One region of the Halomonas aestuarii genome, then DNA from elsewhere that is predicted to be linked to it. Evidence: riboswitches for the same ligand, from Rfam matches in the RefSeq annotation. Region 1 holds a riboswitch; each other region holds the start of a gene.
The links. Region 1 has a riboswitch for thiamine pyrophosphate ahead of thiM (hydroxyethylthiazole kinase). Riboswitches for the same ligand answer to the same signal wherever they lie in the genome.
Positions count from the first base shown of each region.

Region 1 (3,222 bases):
ACTGGGGATCGGCGCCTTCACCCTGGGCATCCTGCTGCTCTGGCCGCGCCTGGGGCTGCCCATCCCCGCGCCGCTGGTGGGCCTGGTGGCCGGGGCCCTGGCCGCCTACGGGGCCAACCTCTGGCTGGCCGGATCGGGCGCGGAGGTGGAGACCATCGCCTCGCGCTTCATCTGGACGGCAGAGGGCGAGACGGGCGGCGGCATCCCGCCGATCGCGCCGAGCCTGGTGGCGCCCTGGCGGCTGCCCGGGGCGGATGGCGAGCCCCTGGTGCTGGACTTCGCGCTGCTGAGCGCCCTGCTGGGGCCCGCCTTCGCCATCGCCATGCTGGGGGCGATCGAGTCGCTGCTGTGTGCGGTGGTGTCCGACGGCCTGACCCGCACCCGCCATGACCCCAACGCCGAGCTGATCGGCCAGGGGCTGGGCAACATCGTGGCGCCGCTGTTCGGCGGCATCACCGCCACGGCCGCCATCGCCCGGACCGCCACCAGCATCAGAAGCGGCGCCCGGTCGCCGATCGCGGCGGTGGTGCACGCGCTGGTGGTGCTGCTGGCGGTGGTGGCCCTGGCGGGCCTGCTGGGGATGGTGCCGATGGCCGCGCTGGCGGCGCTGCTGTTCATCGTCGCCTGGAACATGAGCGAGGCCCGCCACTTCCTGCACACCCTGCGCTCGGCCCCGCCAGGGGACGTGGCCATCCTGCTGACCTGCTTCACCCTGACCGTGCTCTTCGACATGGTGCTGGCGGTGGGCGTGGGCATCGGGCTGGCCGCCGCCCTGTTCATCCGGCGGATGTCGCTGCTGACCGAGACCCAGCGTGTCGACAGCGGGCCCCATGCCGGCATCGACGCGCTGCCCGGGGAGGTGGCCCTCTACGACATCGATGGCCCGCTGTTCTTCGGCGCCGCCGAGAAGGCGCTCACCTCGCTGCACCTGGTGGACCCGCAGGTACGGGTCGTGATCCTCGACATGCACGATGTGCCGAGCATGGATGGCACCGCCATCGTGGCCCTCCAGGCCCTGATCGAGGAGATGCACCGAGGGGGGATCTCGCTGGTACTGGTCGGCCTGCCGACGCGGATCCTCGTCAAGCTGCGCCGGGCGGGCATCCGCCGGACGGCCGGCCGGCTGACCTGGTGCCGGGACCTGGCACACGCCCGGGGAGTGGCCCTGCGCTGGCTCGCCTAGCTGCCCCGGGGACCTGGCCACGGCCTTTACAGCCACGGAGCCGGCAGGGATAGTGAGGCCTGACGACAGGGGCGCCGCGGCAGGAGTGTCGCGGCTGAGAAGCACCCTCGGAACCTGACCCGGACAATGCCGGCGTAGGGAGTCGTGCGGCGGCGGGCCTCCCGTCCAGGCGCACCTCCCGCGCCGGGGAGGCCCCATGCATCACATCGATCCCGCCGCGCACCTGGCCCGGGTGCGCGAGACCAGCCCGCTGGTCCACAACATCACCAACCATGTGGCCATGAACAGCATGGCCAACGTGCTGCTGGCCATCGGCGCCTCGCCGGCCATGGTCCACGCCCGCGAGGAGGCCGCCGAGTTCACCGCCCTGGCCGGCGCCCTGACGATCAACATCGGCACCCTCTCGCCCCACTGGGTCGACGCCATGGAGTCCTCGGCGCTGGCGGCCGGGGAGACGGGACGCCCCTGGGTGCTGGACCCGGTGGCGGTGGGCGCCACGCACTACCGCCGGGAGACCGGCGCGCGGCTGCTGGCGCTCTCGCCGGACGTGATTCGCGGCAATGCCTCGGAGATCATCGCCCTGGCGGGACAGGCCGGCGGCGGCCGCGGCGTGGACAGCACCGACCCCGCCGAGGCTGCCCTCGAGGCCGCCCGCCGGCTGGCCGAGCGCACGGGCGGCGTGGTGGCCGTGACCGGCGAGATGGATCTGGTCACCGACGGCAAACGCCTCGCCCGTGTCCGGGGCGGGCACCCGCTGATGCCGAGGGTCACCACCCTGGGCTGCGCCCTGACCGGCGTCGTGGGGGCCTTCCTGGCCGGCACGGACCGGCATTTCGAGGCGACGGTGGCGGCGCTCGCCGGCTATGCCGTAGCCGGGGAACTCGCCGGCGAGGTGGCACGGGGCCCGGGCAGCTACGCAGTGGCCTTCCTCGATGCGCTCTACCACCTGGACGCCGAGGCCCTGGCACAGCGGGCCCGCCTGGAGGTCTCCGATGCCCCTTGATCTCTCGCTCTATCTCGTCACCGACCGTGAACTCTGCGCCGAGCAGGGCCTGGTGCAGACCGTGGTCGCCGCGGTCCGTGGCGGCGTCACCCTGGTGCAGCTGCGTGACAAGCACGCCAGTGACGCCGAACTGATCGACCAGGCGCGCCGCCTCAAGGCCGCCCTGGCCGGCACGGGCGTGGCCCTGATCATCAACGACCGGCTGGAGGTGGCGCTCGCCTCGGGCGCCGACGGGCTGCACATCGGCCAGGATGACGGCGACGTGGCCCAGGCCCGGGCCGCCCTGGGCCCTCACGCGATCCTCGGGCTCTCGGTGCAGACCCGCGAGCAGCTCGCCCGACTCGACCCGAGCGCCCTGAACTACCTGGGCCTCGGGCCGGTGTTCGCCACCCCCAGCAAGCGCGACCATGCCGAGCCGCTCGGCTTCGAGGGCCTGGCCGAGCTGGCGGCCGCGAGCCCCCTGCCCGGCGTGGCCATCGGCGGCCTCAAGGCCGAGCATGTCCTCCCGACGCGCCAGGCCGGTGCCCAGGGCCTCGCCGTGATCTCGGCGATCTGCGGCACCCCGGACCCCGAGGCAGCGGCGCGGGCCTTTACGCGGCCGCCTCGCCACTGACCACCCAAGACGCCGTCACCGCGGCAGGCGCGGTGACGGCGTGGATCGGGACAGGCCGAGATCAGACGTCCGAGCGCGGATGCCCCGGGTGTCGGTGGTAGCCATGCAGCATGCCGGCGATCAGGTTGTCCTGCCGCTTGCGGCTCTCGAGGATCGCGCCGATGACATGCAGCGGGATGAGGACGAGGATGGCGTTGGCCATCAGCTCATGGGCCTCCTCGACCCAGCCGACCCCCCAGAAGAGGTCGGTCTCCTCCATCATGTAGCCGGTGGTCCCCAGCCCCAGCAACAGGGCCAGCAGCGTCAGCATCATGACCGCCCCCAAAGGGGTGTGGGTGATGCCGGGCTCGTCTGAGGCGGCATCGCCGGCACCGACGGACTCCTCCGATCGGAGCGAGGCGCGCAGGCGTCGGGGGGTCGGCC
Region 1 covers NZ_CP018139.1:1,510,962-1,514,183, forward strand. The annotation lists gene dauA (C4-dicarboxylic acid transporter DauA) at 1-1,183, shown strand, start outside; TPP riboswitch at 1,241-1,341, shown strand; gene thiM (hydroxyethylthiazole kinase) at 1,380-2,186, shown strand; gene thiE (thiamine phosphate synthase) at 2,176-2,799, shown strand; gene BOX17_RS06925 (cytochrome b/b6 domain-containing protein) at 2,861-3,222, opposite strand, start outside.

Region 2 (3,222 bases), 1.4 Mb from region 1:
GCCCCAGGGTGACCATCTCGCAGCCGGCGGCAAGGATCGCCTCCTGCATCACCGCGGGCGAGGGATAGAGGGCCGTGCCCAGCAGGAAGCGACTGGTGAAGGCCTCGCCGTAGAGGGTCAGGGTGTCGTCGTGTCGGTTGTCCATCAGCCGCCTCCCACCGGGGCCACGATATCGATGCGGTCGTCGTCCTCGAGTACCCGCTCGGCGTAGGCTGAACGGGGCACGAACTCGCCGTTGATCGCCACCGCGACCCGCCGATCGGCACAGCGCCAAGCCTGCAGGGCCGTGGCCAGCGGCGTGCCGGCGGGCAGCCGGGTGGTCTCGTCGTTGAGGCTCAGGGTGATCTCGGTCATGCGGCGCTCTCCTGGGGCGGGGGCGTGGCCAGGGTCTCGGCGAAGGGCTGCTCGCCCCGGCCGCGGATCGTGGCCAGCAGGTGGCAGGCCACCGCCGGGGCCAGCAGGTAGCCGTGGCGGAACAGGCCGTTGGCGGTGATCAGCCCGTCGCGCCGGGTGACATGGGGCAGGTTGTCCCGGAAGGCGGGGCGCAGGTTGACCCCCTGCTCCAGGATGCGTGCCTCGGCGAAGGCCGGTGACAGGGTGTAGAGGGCGCTGCCGAGCTCCAGCGAGGACTGCAGCGAGACTGGTGAGCGGTCCTCGCTCTCGATCTGGGTGGCCCCGATGACGAAGCGTTGGTCGGGCTTGGGCACCACGTAGAGCTGGTAGCGCGGATGCATCAGGCGCACCGGGCGCGAGAGGCGGATTTCCGCGGTCTGGACGTGCAGGGTCTCGCCGCGCACGCCGCGCAGGCTGGGGTGGTGCTGGCGAGCGCCGGTACCGCGGCAGTCGACGACCAGATCGAAGGCGCGGCGGCCGTCGCGGGTCTCGACCTCGCCGAGATAGGTCGAGACGGGGCAGTGGGCGTGACAGGTTCCGCCCAGGCGGCGGATCTCGGCCAGCAGGCGAACGAGCAGCGCGCGGTTGTCCAGGTGCGCCTCGTCTGGCAGGTAGAGGCCCTGGCGAAAGCTCGCCGCCAGGTCGGGCTCCAGGCGGTGGATCTCGGCGTCGTCGAGCGTCTGGCAGGGCGGCTCCCCGTCTAGGACGTGGGCGAGGTCGCGACGGAACTGGGTGAGCTCCCCCATGTCCTGGGCGTGGGCCACCATCAGGCTGCCCTGATGATGCCACAGGCCGCTGGCGTCGAGGGCGTCGAGCCAGCGCGGCCACTGGGTCAGGGCGAAGCGCCCCATCTCGTAGACGCTGCGCTCGGAGACCGCGGTCTCGCACAGCGGGGCGACCATGCCGGCCGCCGTCCAGGCGGCGGCGGGGGGGCGGTCCAGGTCGCCGGCGTCATAGAGGGTGACGGCATGGCCGTCGCGCAGCAGCTGCCAGGCGACCAGGCGGCCCAGCAGGCCGGCGCCGGCCACGGCAATGGTGCAATCGTTGGATCGGGTCAAGGCGGTATCCATCCAGCAGGCGACAAGACGGAACAGGCTGGATGAACGCAGGGGCAGGCTGGCGTGACACTCCCTTGTTCCCTCCGCAGGCATCAACCTGATCAGGTTCAACGGGTTCGGCCGTACCGATCTCAGCCCCCGTGCACGACTCCTCGAGCGTGCCGGGGCTCCCCGACAAGTCGCCTCAACATAACCAACGAGGCCCGGGCGCGCAATCGGCTGCGCGCCCGGGCCTCGTCACGCCTGGCCTGGGTGGGGGATCAGGCGCAGTCGGCGGCACCCTCGCCGAACATGTCGAACAGCAGTTCCCGGCCGAGCCCGGTCAGCACCAGGCGCTGCTGGTCGTTCCAGGTGGCGGCCTCGCTGCTCTCCAGGACGTGCTGGCAGGGACGCCAGTCGCTGGAGGCCGCGCCGAGGGCCTTCAGGGCCTGGCGGTCGAGGCCCTTGTGGGGGACGGTGACCGTCTCGAGGACGTGGCCGTGGCGGTAGAGGATGGCGGCCATGTGGGAAAGGCACTGCCGCAGGCTGCGTTGCATCCCGTCGGTACTGGTGGGTTCGTGTCTCATGCTGCCGCATCTCCTGAGCTGGATTCTGCTGCAGCGCATTATACATGCGACGAAGGTATATGTCATACCAAGGTCTAATGCGGCCCCCGCCGGCCCCGACCCCTCAGCTCTCCACCCGCCCCAGCAGGAGGAATTCGATCAGTGCCTTCTGGGCGTGCAGGCGGTTGCCCGCCTCCTGCCAGACCACAGCGCGGGGATCATCGAGCAGGGTCGTGCTGATCTCCTCGCCACGGTGGGCGGGCAGGCAATGCAGGAAGAGCACGTCCTCCCTGGCGCGATCGAGCATCGCCTCGGTGACCTGCAGCCCCGCGAAGTCCGCCTCGCGTTTCGCCTGCTCCTCCTCCTGGCCCATGGAGGCCCAGACGTCGGTGGTGACCAGGTCGACATCCACCACGGCCTCCATCGGGTCGCGAACAAGGGTCACCCGGTCACCGGCGGCTGCCAGGATGTCCTGGCTTGGCTCGTAGCCCTCGGGGCAGCAGATGCGCAGCTGGAAGCCGAACTGGCGTGCGGCGTTGATCCAGGAGTGGCACATGTTGTTGCCGTCACCGATCCACACGGCGGTGCGGTCCTTGACACTGCCGCGAAGCTCCGTCCAGGTCATGACGTCGGCGAGCAGCTGGCAGGGGTGGTAGTCATCGGTCAGGGCGTTGATCACCGGCACCGTGCTCGCGGCCGCGAAGCTCTCCAGGCCCTCGTGGGAGAAGGTGCGGATCATCACCGCATCGACCATCTCCGACAGCACGCGGGCGGTGTCGCCGATGGGCTCCCCGCGGCCGAGCTGGGTGTCGCGGGACGACAGGAAGAGCGCATGGCCGCCGAACTGGGCCATGGCGGTCTCGAAGGAGACCCGGGTCCGGGTCGAGGACTTCTCGAAGATCATCGCCAGGGTGCGATTGGCGAACGGCGTGTAGGTGGGCCCGTGGGTCTTCAGGCCGTTCTTGATCGAGATGGCGCGCTGCATCAGGTAGCGCAACTCGTCCGGACTGAGGTCAAGCAGGGTGAGGAAATGGCGGGTGGCCATGGGGGTCGCTCCACGGGAAAAAACGTCCATCCTAGCCAGCCCGCAGGGGATGCGCAACGCGCCCGGCATCAGTAGAATGGCCCTCATCCACAAGGCCGACCAGCGTACTCGGGTATTGCCCGGAGACCGCCGGGGCTTCAGTCAAGCGAGAAAGGGAGACGTCATGAGCACTACCGTCGAG
Region 2 covers NZ_CP018139.1:103,742-106,963, reverse strand. The annotation lists gene BOX17_RS00445 (thiazole synthase) at 1-145, opposite strand, end outside; gene thiS (sulfur carrier protein ThiS) at 145-354, opposite strand; gene thiO (glycine oxidase ThiO) at 351-1,451, opposite strand; TPP riboswitch at 1,513-1,635, opposite strand; gene BOX17_RS00430 (hypothetical protein) at 1,712-2,017, opposite strand; gene argF (ornithine carbamoyltransferase) at 2,121-3,041, opposite strand; gene grxD (Grx4 family monothiol glutaredoxin) at 3,205-3,222, shown strand, end outside.
Region 2: linked by a shared signal. The riboswitch ahead of thiO (glycine oxidase ThiO) and the one ahead of thiM (hydroxyethylthiazole kinase) in region 1 are both predicted to bind thiamine pyrophosphate.

Region 3 (3,222 bases), 1.1 Mb from region 1:
GAACTGGTCCTCCCAGCGGAACTCGAAGCGCGCCTTGGAGAGCGCGTTGTCGCGGCGCTGGGCGGCCGGATGGCCCTTGGCGAGATCGGCGGCGTGCGCGGCGATCTTGTAGGTGATGATGCCGGTCTTGACGTCGTCCTTGTCGGGCAGGCCCAGGTGCTCCTTGGGGGTCACGTAGCAGAGCATGGCACAGCCGTACCAGCCGATCATCGCCGCGCCGATGCCGGAGGTGATGTGGTCGTAGCCGGGCGCGATGTCGGTGGTCAGCGGCCCGAGTGTGTAGAAGGGAGCCTCGTCGCACGCCTCGATCTGCTTGTCCATGTTCTCCTTGATCAGGTGCATGGGCACATGGCCCGGGCCCTCGATCATCACCTGGACGTCGTGCTGCCAGGCGATGCGGGTCAGCTCGCCCAGGGTCTCGAGCTCGGCGAACTGGGCCTCGTCGTTGGCGTCGGCCACCGAGCCCGGACGCAGGCCGTCGCCCAGCGAGAAGGCCACGTCGTACTGCTTGCAGATCTCGCAGATCTCCTCGAAGTGGGTGTAGAGGAAGCTCTCCCGGTGGTGGTAGAGGCACCACTTGGCCATGATCGACCCGCCTCGGGAGACGATGCCGGTGACGCGATGGGCGGTCAGCGGCACGTAGCGCAGCAGCACGCCGGCATGGATGGTGAAGTAGTCCACGCCCTGCTCGGCCTGTTCGATCAGGGTGTCGCGGAACACCTCCCAGGTGAGGTCCTCGGCCACGCCGTTCACCTTTTCCAAGGCCTGGTAGATGGGCACGGTGCCGATCGGCACCGGGGCGTTGCGGATGATCCACTCCCGCGTCTCATGGATGTTGGCCCCGGTGGAGAGGTCCATGATGGTGTCCGAGCCCCAGCGGATGCCCCAGGTCATCTTGTCGACCTCGTCCTCGATGGAGGAGGTGACCGCCGAATTGCCGAGGTTGCCGTTGATCTTCACCAGGAAGTTGCGGCCGATGATCATCGGCTCGGATTCCGGGTGGTTGATGTTGCAGGGGATGATGGCCCGACCCGCCGCGACCTCGTCGCGCACGAACTCGGGGGTGATCTCCTCGGGGAGCCTGGCCCCGAAGCCCTGGCCGGCGTGCTGGTGGCCGAGGATGCGCTCGACCTCCTCCATGCCGGAGTACTTTGCAGAAAGCGCCTGGCGGCGCTGGTTCTCGCGGATGGCGATGAACTCCATCTCCGGGGTGACGATGCCCTGGCGGGCATAGTGCAGCTGGGTGACGTTGCCGGCCTTGCCATCCTCCGAGGGTCGTGCGCGACGGGGCGTGCGGGTCAGGTCGAAGCGCAGGTTGGCGAGCATCGGGTCGTTGGCGCGGCGGCGGCCATACTCGGAGGTCGGGCCGTCGAGGAACTCGGTGTCGCCGCGCTCGTCTATCCAGCCCCGGCGCAGCTCGGACAGGCCGCGGCGCAGGTCGATCTCGGCGTCCGGGTCGGTGTAGGGGCCGGAGGTGTCGTAGACCAGCAGCGGCGGGTTGGCCTCATCCAGGCCGGAGGTGCGGGTCGGCGAGAGGGCGATCTCGCGGAAGGGCACCCGGATGTCGGGCCGCGAGCCCACGACGTAGATCTTGCGCGAGCCGGGCAGGGGCTGGATGGCGGCCTCGTCGACGCGAGCGGTCTCGGCGAGGAAGTGGGTGGTCTTGCTCATGGTGTTCTCCCTTGGGGGTCATGGTCATGTCAGGGAGGACACAGGCGGGAGGGACAGGGGCCGCCGGGCGTGGGGCGCCAGGGCGGCGTGTCGCTTGATCCCTACGCTGGTCCTAGCCAGTTCAGGTTCAACGGGATCCATGCTGGCAAGCGCATGGTCTCAGCCGTCATCAACGGCGCCCCGTCAAGCGTGGTGGTGCCCGCCGACAGCGGCGGGCGGTTCTTTCGTCTAGATACTGGTGCCGGGCCCTCATGGCTTGTCCGGGGACAGGCCTAGGAGGAGGCGTTTTGAATACATCCTCCATGGCCGGGAGGCAGTGGCATCAGTCGGCGCGATCCAGTCCCATCTGCCAGAAGTCGATCTCGAGCCGCGTGGCGTCGCGAAACACTGCGCAGAGCTCGTCGAGGCGGCGCGGCGTCACCTCCGCCAGGCGCGCATCCAGCCAGGCGCGCTCGTCGGCCATGGCCTGCTGGAACGCCTCGCTCTCGTACATGGCGATCCAGGCGTCATAGGGGTTGGCCTCGCCGCGCACGGTGGCACCTCGGCCATTGAGCCAGCCCGCGATCTCGCCGTAGCCGATCAGGCAGGGGGCGAGCGCCACGTGGAGGTCGAGCAGGTCGCCGCGCTGGCCGGTATCGAGCACGTAGCGGGTGTAGGCGAGCGTCGCGCGGGCCTCGGGCAGGCGAGCCAGGTCCGCCTCCGAGATGCCCCAGTCGCGGCAGTAGTCCAGGTGCAGCCCCAGCTCCACGTCGAGGATGGTCTTCAGGCCCGCGAAGGCGTGGCGCAGCTCGTCGAGGTCACGGCTCTTGTAGGCGGCCAGGGCATAGGCCCGGGCGAAGTGGATCAGGAAGAGGTAGTCCTGCTGCAGGTAGTGGCGAAAGGCGCCTTTCTCGAGGGTGGCGTCGCCCAGCCGGCGGACGAACTCGTGCTCGATGTAGGCGCGCCAGTCGTCCTGGCAGGCGGCGGTGAGGTCGCTGAAGCGGTAGCCCATGGTGTCTCCGGTCGGGGGGCGATCCGGAGTCGGGGCGAGGGGAAGCGGGTGGCCACGGAGCGACGGGAGGGCGCGGGCTCACCGCTTGATTCCTACGCCGGTACGAGCCGGATCAGGTTCCACGGGACCCGCACTCGGTGTCTCGAGCCTGTTTCGACAGTGTCTCGACACCCTGCGCGATCTCAGCCGGATTCACCGGCACCCCGTCAAGCGATGCGGCCAGTCTAGCAGGCTGGCCGTCCCTTGCCAGCCCGCCTGCGGTCGGGGCCGGTTACTGCCGGATGGCTTCCAGCTCGAGGACCAGCTCGACCTCGTCGCCGACCAGGCCGTTGTCGACCCCGTAGGTCATCCCCCAGTCGCTGCGCTGGATGGTGGTGCGTGCCGACAGCCCCAGGGTGTGCTGCTCGTGGCCGAAGGGATAGGCCGCGGCCTTGTTGAGCGTGACCTCCAGGGTCACCGGGCGGGTCTCGCCGAGCAGGGTCAGATCGCCCTTGAGGGTGCCCTCGCGGTCGCTGTGGGCCTCGAGGCCGGTGGCCTCGAAGACGATGGTGGGGTAGCGC
Region 3 covers NZ_CP018139.1:2,630,929-2,634,150, forward strand. The annotation lists gene thiC (phosphomethylpyrimidine synthase ThiC) at 1-1,671, opposite strand, end outside; TPP riboswitch at 1,753-1,864, opposite strand; gene tenA (thiaminase II) at 1,994-2,662, opposite strand; TPP riboswitch at 2,735-2,878, opposite strand; gene BOX17_RS12255 (YceI family protein) at 2,934-3,222, opposite strand, start outside.
Region 3: linked by a shared signal. The riboswitch ahead of thiC (phosphomethylpyrimidine synthase ThiC) and the one ahead of thiM (hydroxyethylthiazole kinase) in region 1 are both predicted to bind thiamine pyrophosphate.